DNA from 2 places in the Colwellia sp. BRX10-4 genome. Region 2 is predicted to be linked to the other one. Evidence: predicted binding sites of a transcription regulator. Region 2 holds the regulator's gene; the other holds the start of a gene.
The links. The regulator sigma-54, encoded in region 2, starts transcription at its own class of promoters, with help from an activator protein. The targets are predictions, from matches to a motif close to GTTGGCACGNNNNTNGNNT.
Positions count from the first base shown of each region.

Region 1 (6,029 bases), 280 kb from region 2:
TCAGCCATACCAAAAACATTATCATCAACTAAAACGCTGCGACCCACTAACGAGGAGGCCTGTAATGCTTGACTCGATGACATGGATGCAGCAAATGAGGTAAATTGTTCATTTAGTGTTGCCACACCGTCAGTCGTTGAAAACGCGGTCATTTGCGAAATCATTTCATTATTTTCAACGGGCTTAGTTGGATCTTGATGAGAAAGCTCTTTGGTCAGTAACGCAAAGAAATCTTCTTGCGTTAACATACCATTGCCATTATCCGTCTTTGTAACATCTTCCTTTTGCCAGCGCATGCCATCTAAAGGTTTACTTCCGCTTACTGTTTCCATATTTTATCCCACCTTTAATTGTTACTTGCCAAGCTGTAAGGTTTTATTCAGCATATTTTTTGCTGATTCAGCCAATTGAACATTTGTTTGATATGAACGTGATGCTGAAATCATATTGGTCATTTCTTCAATCACGTTTACATTGGGTTTATAAATGAAACCATCTTTATCTGCCATTGGGTGTCCCGGAGAGTGCTGAATATTTAAAGGCTGATCGCTTTCAACAATGCCCAAAACTTTGACACCTACGCCTGAGTCATCTTGTCCTGCGGCAGCTTTTTGCATCTCTGCGGCAAAAACCGGATGCCGTGCTCGATAGGTTGCATCAACACTACTGCTAACGCTATCAGCATTAGCAATGTTACTTGCGGTGGTATTTAAGCGAACAGATTGAGCGCTCATACCCGTGCCAGATATAGTAAATACGTTAAATAGGCTCATAATTATTGCCCTGCTCCGGTGATGGCTTTTTTCAAGCCTTGAATCCTGCCAGTAAGAAATTGAATACTGGCTTGATACTGCATTGAGTTTTCTAGATACAAGTTTCGTTCCACTTGTGCATCTACTGTATTACCATCGCCAGTATCTGGTTGATCGGGTGTTCTAAATTGCACACCATTATTGGTTGCAATGCGAACATCAAAATGCTTTTCGTGGGTTCGTGACATACCTGATTGTTGCTTTTGAGAGGCTTGCGCTAAGGCAGACTTAAAGTCCATGCCCTTGGCTTTATAGCCGGGTGTATCTGCATTAGCAATATTACTAGCAATAACTTCTGCACGTTTAGAACGAACAGCAAGTGTTTGTGGGTGAATGCCCAGTGCTTTTTCAAAAGTGATAGCCATAGTGTTACCTCCAAATCAATGAAGATAACTATACAATTTCTATGCCAACGGGGATTTGAGTGGAGTATATTAAGTCTTTTTCTGGTAAATGATACCGGGATTACAGCGAACCATATCAAAGTTTTGGTTTAAACCCGTCAAGGATTCTGAGGCGCCAAGAAAGAGATAGCCGTTAGGGTTTAGCACGCCTTCAATTTGAGATATTATTTGCTTTTTAATTTCTGGTGCAAAGTAAATCAGTACGTTACGGCAAAAAACAATATCAAACTTACCCATTAAACTATAACTATTTAGGAGATTTAGTTGCCTAAAGCTAACCATTTTCTTAATCGAGTCTTTGATTTTCGACATACCTTTATCGCCATTTTCAAAAAACATTCTTTTACGTTCGGCTGATAAACCTCGTGACAACGCTAAATTGTCATAATGGCCATACTTACAATGCTCAAGCATAGTATTGGAGATATCAGTGCCAATAATTTGAACACCTCCCGAAAATGCAGCAGGATTACTTTGCTTAAATTCTTGAACTGCCATCGCAATAGAATAAGGTTCTTGACCTGAAGAACTTGCTGCTGACCAAATTTTCAAAGGCGTTCTTTTATTTTTAAACTCAGGAAGTAAGCGTTTTTTCAATAGTTCAAAGGGGTACTCATCACGAAACCATAAGGTTTCATTAGTCGTCATAGCGTCGATAACCGCGGCACGTAACTGCCTTTCAATTGGACTGAGAGTACGAGTGACTAAATCACCTAATGTGGTAACATCAAATTTTGCCATTAAAGGGGCTAAACGGCTTTTCACTAGGTATTGTTTATTTTCACCTAAGACAATGCCACATTGTTTCTCTAGGAAGACTCTAAACTGATGATAACTGCTATCATCAAGCTGTCGGATTGACACTTCTATATTCCGCCTTAAATTATTATTATCATTTATTAACGATAGAATACGCTAAAAACAATGGGTTAATTAGCATTATTTTCTAGTTCATCTTTCTTTAACCATTTTTTTACTGCTATGGCTAATTCATCAGGATGAAACTTTGGAATAAAATCTTCTGCACCTACTTTAGCAACCATAGCATTATTAAAAACTCCGCTTAGCGAAGTATGTAAAATAACCGGCATAGCTTTCAATCGGTCATTATTTTTAATCTCAGCGGTTAAGGTGTAACCATCCATTTCAGGCATTTCTATGTCAGAGATAAGTAAAGCGACTTTTTCAGTAATGGATGAATGACACTCGGCTTCTATAGCGAGTAATTGATCTAAAGCGTCTTGGCCATTTTTAGCTAACAACATTGTTAAGCCTAAAGGTTCTAAAGCTCTTCTCACTTGATTTCTAGCTACGGTTGAATCATCCGCGATCATAATGACTCGCTCGCCAAGACTCACTCCAACACTCGCATCAACAACATCTTCACTTAAATCTGTTGAAATAGGATTAATTTCATTTAAAATTTTCTCTACATCTAAAATAGAGACCATTTTTTTGTCTATTTCTGTAACAGCGGTCAAATAGCTCGATTTACCAGCGCCTTCTGGAGGAGGCATAATATCTTTCCAGCTTAACGTGACGATTCTCTCAACACCGCCTACTAAAAAGCCCTGCACACTGCGATTGTATTCTGCAATAATGACAAAAGAATTTTCATCTGGCACTATTTCTGGGCCACCTGTCGATTTGCTCAAATCGATCACTGAAATGGTTTGGCCACGAATATGGGCAACACCTTTAATAAAAGCGTCTTGTCCTGGCAGTAAGGTTAAGCGCGGACAAGGCATAACTTCACGTACTTTAAAAACATTAATACCAAAACGTTGCGGTCCGACTAAACGAAAAAGTAATAATTCAAGTCTATTCTGTCCAACCAACTGAGTGCGTTGATTTACTGAGTCTAAAATTCCTGCCATACAAACCTCATTTTACTTAATTCACAAAAAGGCACACTTCTTGATTGTGCTTATAGATATATGTTGAACGTTCAATTTTTTGACGTTTAGTGCGTATTCGTCTGCTTCTAATTATTGTTACACTAATACATAAATTAAGCATAGACGAGTATTTTAATTTCCCTAGCAAATAGTTGACAAATTTATGAGCATATTCAAGATATTTATCATTCTTTCGCTAATCTCAGCGTTTTTTTCAAATATAGCCTTTGCCCAAACGATGGACAGACAGCAAATTCAAGATTTTGTTACACAATTTATAAAAAATAATACACCATTGCCAAAGCAAGGAAAGATAAACGTTTCAGTCTCTACTTTAGATCCCAGAATTATTATTCAACCTTGTTTAACACCTTTAATCGCAAATATACCTGAAAATCATAATGGTAGAAACGTAAATGTTAAAATAAATTGCGACGACCCATCGTCTTGGTATCTTTATATTCCTGCAAAAATTCAAGTGGTCATACCGGTAGTTGTTGCAAAAAGTATCATTAGTAAGGGCAGTAGAGTTGATAGTTCAAATGTCACCATTGAATATCGCGATAAATATAGAATTCGTGGTGAGAGCTTAGATGATACCAGAATCGTTATTGGTACCCGAGCTAAAAGAAAGTTGAGGGCGGGTGTCATTCTAACTAAAAAAAATATTTGTTTTGTTTGCAAAGGCAGCCATGTCACGCTTATTGCGCAATCGAATACGTTGACAATAAAGACCTCCGGCATAGCCCTTGAAGACGGGGGGCTTGGCGAGCAAATAGCGGTTGAAAATGAAGGCAGTGGTAGAACGGTAACAGGGCGAGTATCGGCTATCAACGAAGTGATAATTAATTTATAATAATGGTTAAGTTATTAGGCTGCTTGCCGATAACAAGATAGTGAATATCAACCCGTTATCTATAGGATAGTATTATGGCTATAAATATCAATAACTTGTCAAATAACAGTCAAGTAAAGCAAAAGCTTGATCAACAAGTACAAGTCAAACAGCAAGCCACACAAAATGCAGCAAGTAGTGAACAAGGAAGATCTGTAGGTAAAGATTCAGTCTCTTTAACACCACAAGCTCAACAGTTAAATGAGTTACAAAAGAAAGCGAATGACGCACCAGCCGTTGATCAGAAAAAAATCGATCAACTCAAAAAAGCCATTGCAAATGGTGAGTATAAAGTTGATCCTGAAAAGCTTGCTGCCAGTATAGCAAATTTCGAATTTAAACTAGGCTAACAGTTTACTGTTAACCTAATCACAGGAGTTACACCTGATGACAGCGTTAGCAGCAGAGCAATTAATTGCTCAACAGTTACATAACCTACAGCAGCTTGATGAGCTGCTCAGCGTTGAAAAAGAAGTCTTACAAAAACAAAGCCCACAAGCATTAACTGCCGTTACCGAGCAAAAAGAGGCTTTGCTAAAAGCCATACAGCAACTTGATGAACAAAACGCTCAAAATATTATTTTGAAAAACGAAGTTAAATCAGGTATTCATCAGCAAGAGATTGCTGAAATTGAAGCTATTTTACTGCGTTGTAAAGACAAAAATCAGGTTAACGGTCAAATCATACAGCAATCTTCACTTGCCGCTGAACGCATGAGAAACTCCTTGCTTGAGAATCATAACCGCTCATCAATGACCTACAATAGTAAGGGAAAGAAAAGTGGTGGCCTTAGCAGTTTAGGCATTAAAGCTTAGTAAAAACAACACGCTAATTAACAAAAAAAGCCTCAACTTAATAATAAGCTGAGGCTTTTTTACAGAAAAAACTAAAACGACTTTATTAAACTAGTTTAGCTTGGCCGCTCATCTCCCCTTTGGCAACTACGATAGCTGAGCGTAAACTTGTCATTAATGATGAGTAAGCTAAGCAAGCCTAACCAAATAGTTTCCCTAGTTTTTCTTTTGCTTTATCTTTGAGCTTATCTTTTTGTTTATCTTCAAACTCTTTCTTTTTCGCTGCGACGATATCTGAGTTAATCAGCTCATCTAATGCTTTATCACTATCTCCGATGAGTGCTTCAACATCCATTAGAGACTCAGCTTCCTTATTACTTACCCCTAAAGCTTGAGTAAGCTTAGTGCTTAACCCTGCTTTAATGTCAGATTTGAAGCTTGTTAATTTAGTTGATACCTGCTGCACCATTGAATCTTTTAATTGGTTATCAAGTGGCGATGATATAGATAACGTCGGAGCCGTTATTTTACCTTTTGCAGTTATGGTTAATGCCAACGACTTAAGAGACTGAACTGTGTCAATAAAGAGTGTACTTAACTTCGAAGTGCCAGCACCACTATATTGAGTGTTAGCCAGGTTAAGTTTATTTTCACTGTCAATTTGGTCATCGATGAATGAAAAAGCCCCCTTACCTGATAATAAGCCACTGTTAAGATCTAAAGTAAAAGCACTTGATTTTTGTAGTGAAACATCTTTTAAGTTGACGTCGACAAGTTGCCACTGCCCCTTACCTACTAAAACATCTTGCTTATCTAGTGAGAAAGCTAACCCTAAGGTTAATTTCCCCAAGCCCTGTACTTTGTCGCTTTTAACGTTAATAACACTATTATTACCTCGTACCCAGTGCTGATGCGTCAATTCTTTGCCGCTAATTGCAAATTCACCTTGTGGCAATATTAAAGAAAAATTTGCTTGTTCAATAAGTACATCAGGCAAAGGTTTTTCATCATTAAACTGCACATAACGACCTTGATCGCTAGCTACTGGTGCTTCTTTATCAACTTTTGAAGATTTAATTAACGGTGCTATATTTCGATAAACGGTATCAGCATAGCCAAAGTATTCTCTTGCTTGCTCACCAAACAACAAGTGAGCAAAATCAGCACCATCGACACTATCAAGTTGGTACTTGCTCTCAATGTTTTTCCAATCGGCGCTTGGCGC
Region 1 is NZ_JACGVZ010000001.1:305,650-311,678, reverse strand. It holds gene H4J67_RS01470 (flagellar hook assembly protein FlgD) at 1-332, opposite strand, end outside; gene flgC (flagellar basal body rod protein FlgC) at 354-773, opposite strand; gene flgB (flagellar basal body rod protein FlgB) at 776-1,177, opposite strand; gene H4J67_RS01455 (protein-glutamate O-methyltransferase CheR) at 1,247-2,080, opposite strand; gene H4J67_RS01450 (chemotaxis protein) at 2,146-3,093, opposite strand; gene flgA (flagellar basal body P-ring formation chaperone FlgA) at 3,278-3,970, shown strand; gene flgM (flagellar biosynthesis anti-sigma factor FlgM) at 4,045-4,359, shown strand; gene flgN (flagellar export chaperone FlgN) at 4,397-4,825, shown strand; gene H4J67_RS01430 (TIGR03545 family protein) at 5,004-6,029, opposite strand, start outside.
Region 1: the regulator sigma-54 is predicted to act here: its motif matches at 3,121-3,139, upstream of flgA (flagellar basal body P-ring formation chaperone FlgA).

Region 2 (6,029 bases):
CAAATAGTAACGTTAGCATTAAGCTTTTGGCTTAACTGGGCAAGTTTAGTGGCAGCACGTGCGTGTAATCCCAGTTTATTGCTAATGGTTAATGATTTATTATATTTTGGCATACAGTGACCGTTATTAAGTGCTTTGTATTTTAATGTCGCGATGATGAGATTGAACATCTTCGCGTTCTTTTCTGAGATTGTTTGCTAATATTTCCGCAATATAAACTGAACGGTGTTTTCCACCTGTACAACCAATAGCGATAGTAATATAGCTGCGATTGTTTCTTTCTAAGTGGGGTAACCACGTCATCATAAAACTGTTAATTTGCCAGATAAATTTAGTGACAATCGGTTGGCTAGCAAGAAAGTCTCGCACGGGTTGATCTAAACCAGTAAAACCTTTTAAGTCTGTTTCCCAAAAAGGGTTAGGTAGAAAACGTGCATCAAAAACATAATCTGCGTCTTGTGGTACACCGTGTTTAAAGCCAAAAGATTCAAACACCACCACCATAGATGCCGAGGTTTTGCCCAAAATTCGCTCACGCACTAAATCAGATAATTGATGAGGTGATAACTGGCTGGTATTAATATACAAACCCGCACGCGTCGAAATAGGCTCAAGCAGCTTTTTCTCTAAAGAGATGGCTTGGTCGAGTGGAATATTTTGTTTAATTAAAGGATGCAAACGACGCGTTTCACTAAAACGTCGAATAAGATCAGAGTCATCGGCATCTAAATACAGGATATCGAGTTTTACCGTTTTTGGCAGATAATCTAATATCTCTGAAACATCATTAGGGTCATTGGGTAAGTTACGTACATCTAAACTAACCGCTACTTTGTCGTAATCATTAATAACGGTATGTGCTAATGCAGGCAATAAATTTACCGGAATATTATCGACACAGTAGTAGCCTAAATCTTCGAGTACACGTAAGGCGACACTTTTACCTGACCCTGAGCGACCACTGACTATCAAGAGTTTCATTTGAGTTTTCCTGGGTTATTATTAGATTTTATTAACGTTGAGCATGCTTTATTATAGTAAAAAGCTCTTGCGAATCTTTGCATTTTCTTATTTGCTTTGCGAATTGTTTAGTACTAAATATTTGCGCAATACTTTGTAAGGTATCTAAATGTTGTTGGCAGTTTTCTTCGGGTACAAATAACGCAATAATAATATCGACAGCACGGTTGTCTATCGCATCAAATTCAACGGCTTGTTCACTGGTCAGCAATACAGCAATAACTTGTGACGTGTTAGTTAATCGACCATGAGGAATCGCAATGCCATTTCCTATACCGGTAGATCCAACTTTTTCACGCGCCATTAAGCTTTCGAATAATTGATGAGTATCAATATTGTCGAATTTTTTTGCCGCAGTTGTGCTAATTATTTCAAGGAGTTTTTTTTTGCTTGTACCCTTAATTGCACACAGGGTGCAATCAAGGGTAAGGATATCTTGCAACTTCATTATACTACTTAGATTCTTTGGTGAGTGAACAGGCGATAAACAGCATTAATGCTGATTCGTTTTACCTTTGTACTTTAATATTTGCCGGTCAAGCTTAACAACAAGACTATCAATAGAGGCATACATGTCAGCATTTTCAGCTTTTGCATGTAAATCAGAGCCACTAACGTGAACAGTCGCTTCAGCAATTTGATTTGATTTTTCAACGGTGAGAACAACATGTACATTATTGATATGATCAAAATGTCGGCTTAATTTTGTCATCTTAGTCGTGACGTTTTCTCGTAAAGCTTCGGTAATGTCAACATGGTGGCCAGAAAGATTAATTTGCATAAGCTTAATTCCTCATCTTTTCGTTAAAGTAAACTTTTTCGTTGGTTAGAAGGTGGAATAGAAAGTGACTCTCGATATTTTGCTATGGTACGTCGAGCTACATTTATCCCTTGGTCGGCTAATAAATCAGCCATTTTACTATCACTAAGTGGTTTTGCTGGGATTTCGGCGGCAACAAATTTTTTGATTAGTGCACGAATAGCTGTTGATGAGCATTCGCCACCGCTTTCGGTGCCAACATGGCTTGAGAAGAAAAACTTCAGTTCGAAAATTCCACGTGGCGTATGCATGTACTTTTGTGTTGTCACTCGTGAAATGGTTGATTCATGCATATCGACAGCTTCGGCAATATCATTTAAAACCATTGGACGCATGGCTTCATTACCATGTTCAAAAAAGCCAATTTGACGTTGCACAATACAGTTTGACACTTTTAATAAAGTATCATTACGGCTTTCTAAGCTTTTAATAAACCATTTAGCTTCTTGTAAATTTGAGCGAATAAATTGTGTGTCCGCTGTCGACTTCATCGAACGTGACATCGAAGCATATTGCTGATTCACCGAAAGTTTTGGCGCAGTATCAGGGTTTAATTCGACCACCCAACGGCCATTTTTCTTTTCAACAGACACATCAGGAATAACGTACTGGTCGTCACTCTTCATCACACTATCGCCGGGTCTAGGGTCAAGTGATTGAATAAGACGTACCACTTCGCGCAGTTGGTCTTCTTTCAGTCGAGTTTTACGCATTAATGTACGATAGTCTCGGCTACCCAGCAGATTAATATGGTCACGCAAAACTAACTTACTTTCTGCTAGCCAAGGTGTAGCTGGGTCAAATTGATTAAGTTGAATGATTAAACATTCTGAAATTGAACGAGCAGCGACGCCGACAGGATCAAAGAGGTTAATACGTTTTAGTACCACCTCTATTTCATCAAGCTCTACTCCTTCAATGGCAACACTTTCTAAAATGTCTTCACTAGATACCGTTAAGTAACCGGCGTCATCAACCGCATCAATAATTGCTGTCGCTATAGTGCGGTCTGTTTCGGTAAAAGGGCTTAATTCCATTTGCCAGCGCAAATGATCTTGAATAGAGTCTTGGGTCTCGCCTTGGTAAGTATAATCTTCTGAAGAGGGGCCTGAACTTGAACTTGCTGCACCAGCTGTGTAGTTATCATCCCAAGTGGTATCCATGTTTAATTCTTCAGGGATATCGTTTTTGTCCATGGCTTCAGTAGTGGTGATTTCATCAATGGTAGGCGTAGCGTCTTCGCTACCATCAGAAGCCGGGGCTTCTTTAACATCACCAGTACCGGCAGTGTGAGCTTCTTCAAGGTTGTCAGTACTTTTATCTTCGGGATTATTTGAAGACTCATCCATTTCTAATAATGGATTGCTTTCTAAGGCTTCTTGAATTTCTTGTTGAAGCTCTAACGTAGACAGTTGCAGCAATTTGATTGCTTGCTGCAATTGTGGCGTCATGGTTAATTGTTGTCCTATGCGGAGTTGTAGAGTAGGGCGCATTTAGGTCATTAACTTCCTATTATTTTTAATGGGATATTTTCGTTTTTTTCATACGAAGATATTATTCACTTACTGACTACTATAGCGTGAATTGTTCACCAAGGTATACATCTCTTACATGTTGATTTGCAAGAATTTGATCTGCAGTACCTTCTGCAATAAGTTCACCATGACTAACAATATACGCATGTTCACATACATCGAGAGTTTCACGTACATTGTGATCAGTGATCAACACACCAATGCCACGTTCTTTTAAGTGTAGAATAATTTTTTTAATATCACCTACTGAAATTGGGTCAACACCAGCAAAAGGTTCATCTAATAAAATAAATTTTGGTTCAGCAGCTAAAGCGCGGGCAATTTCTACTCGGCGGCGTTCACCACCCGATAAGCTCATGCCTAAATTATCTTTGATATGACCTATGTTGAATTCTTCAACAAGATGTTCTAATTTTTCTTCACGTTCAGCATCTGATAATTCTTTTCGTGTTTGTAAAATAGCCATAATATTATCGTAAACACTGAGTTTTCGAAAAATAGAGGCTTCTTGTGGTAAATATCCGATGCCTTTTCTAGCACGCTCATGCATAGGCGCTAACGTCAGGTTTTCGTCATTTAAAATAATATCGCCACTATCACTTTCAACCAAACCAACGATCATATAAAAAGAAGTTGTTTTTCCGGCACCATTTGGGCCCAGTAAACCGACTATTTGTCCTGCTGAAACTTGCATACTGACATTTTTAACCACTTTTCTGCCTTTATAGGCTTTGGCAAGGCCTTTTGCCATTAGGGTGCTAGTGCTCATAAATTAATTTTTTCCTGAGTTTTCGCGTCTGTGGTTGTCGCTTTAATTTTTTCTTTTGGCTGAAAAATCGTTTTAGTGCGTTCGTTAGATTTACTTTCAGCATTAACATACTGAGTGGCAATATTGTAAGTAATTCTACTGCCACTAACTTCACTGCCTTCTTGCTGTAATAGCGCATTTCCTGAAATGATCACTAAATTATTTGCAGGCTCATATCTTATTTCGTCGGCTTGTAAGCTAAGTGGAGTGCCATCGGCTAAGGTTTGTTTAAAGGTTGCTGGCTTCCCTTTAGCGATGTAGGTTTTTTCTTCACTGCCTGATTGAGTCAGCACTTGTACTAAATCAGCACGTATAACTAATGAACCTTGAGTGATCACCACGTTATCAATATAGCTGAATATTTTATTTTTAAGATCAACGGCTTGTCTTGAAGCGTTAATTTCAATCTTTTGTTTTATATCAAATTTTTCAGCGAAAGCTGACGAAAATAGCGGAGTTGATAACAATAAGCACAGTAGGCTATTTTTTAACAATTTCATAAATTGATTTCACATGTTTAGTTAGTGTCATTTGGTTGGTGTTTAAGTCGACAATTAAACCTTTACCATCGATGGTAAATCCTTTACCGATAATTTTAATTTCTTGTTCTGAACTTATGATGTTAGTTTTTAGATCAAGTTCAAAGTATTTTCCTTGAACTTCTTGTAATAAGCTATCGGGATCTGTTGCTAACAGGCGGACATGCTTTTCTAATTTCACCCGGTTGTTATTGTATAATATGCCTTCATTGGCAGATATTTTCCATGCGGGCGCATCATTTTTTGGATGAAGTGTGTATTGAGGAAACTCAAAGTTGGTAATACTTAACTCAGGGTAATGTTCCATACGATGGGCATCAACAACATAAGCTAAACTTCCTTGATGTTTATAAACATTACTGTGTAAATTTTCGGCAATAAAATCAGGGGTCAGCGTCTTATCAATCGCTTGTAACTGTGGTGCTGAGGAATTTCTCCATTCAATTATACCGTAAACGCCTCCCGCAATTAGAAAAAACAACAAAGTTAAACTATAAAGTCGATTCATATACTCGCACCCGAAGCATTTGCTAAGGTGTTTTGGCTAAGCATGATTAAATCGCATATTTCTCGAACAGCACCAAAACCGCCATGGTTAAAAGTGGTGTAATTTGCGATAGATAAAATACTTGGGTGGGCATCTTGAACAGCAATACCCAAGCCTACGGCTTTGATACACTCATAATCAGGCATATCATCACCAATATAAGCAATTTCCTCGAGGGATAACTTTAATTGCTTAGCCATCGTTTTCAAGGCGGGTAATTTATTTTCTTCACCTTGCACTATATATTTAACATTTAAGGCTGACATACGTGTTGCGACAATATTTGATGTTCTCCCGGTGATCACCGCTACATCGACACCGCTGGCGCCTAATGCTTTTATGCCGTAGCCATCTTTAGTGTGAAAAGCTTTTAATTCTTCACCATCGTTACCCAAATAAATACGGCCATCAGAAAAAACGCCATCAATATCACATATCAGTAGCTTTATTGTTTTCATGGTATTGAATGCTGTGTCAGTAATTTCGCCATAGAGTGTTTGCATATTAGATAAGACCTGATTTTAGTAAGTCGTGCATATTCATTGCGCCAATAGGTATATTATTGTCATTAACAATAATTAAACCATTAATTTTTTTGTCTTCCATGATCTTTAAGCCTTCGGCGGCTAGCATATCTTGATGAGCTACAGTGGGATTTTTTGTCATCACTGATGCAATAGTATCGAGATGTATATCAATACGTTCATCAAGAATACGACGTAAATCTCCGTCAGTGAATAAGCCTTGTAATTGACCACTC
Region 2 is NZ_JACGVZ010000001.1:22,683-28,711, forward strand. It holds gene H4J67_RS00120 (HPr family phosphocarrier protein) at 1-113, opposite strand, end outside; gene rapZ (RNase adapter RapZ) at 127-981, opposite strand; gene ptsN (PTS IIA-like nitrogen regulatory protein PtsN) at 1,013-1,468, opposite strand; gene hpf (ribosome hibernation-promoting factor, HPF/YfiA family) at 1,514-1,801, opposite strand; gene H4J67_RS00140 (RNA polymerase factor sigma-54) at 1,825-3,333, opposite strand; gene lptB (LPS export ABC transporter ATP-binding protein) at 3,413-4,144, opposite strand; gene lptA (lipopolysaccharide transport periplasmic protein LptA) at 4,141-4,683, opposite strand; gene lptC (LPS export ABC transporter periplasmic protein LptC) at 4,664-5,230, opposite strand; gene kdsC (3-deoxy-manno-octulosonate-8-phosphatase KdsC) at 5,227-5,772, opposite strand; gene H4J67_RS00165 (KpsF/GutQ family sugar-phosphate isomerase) at 5,774-6,029, opposite strand, start outside.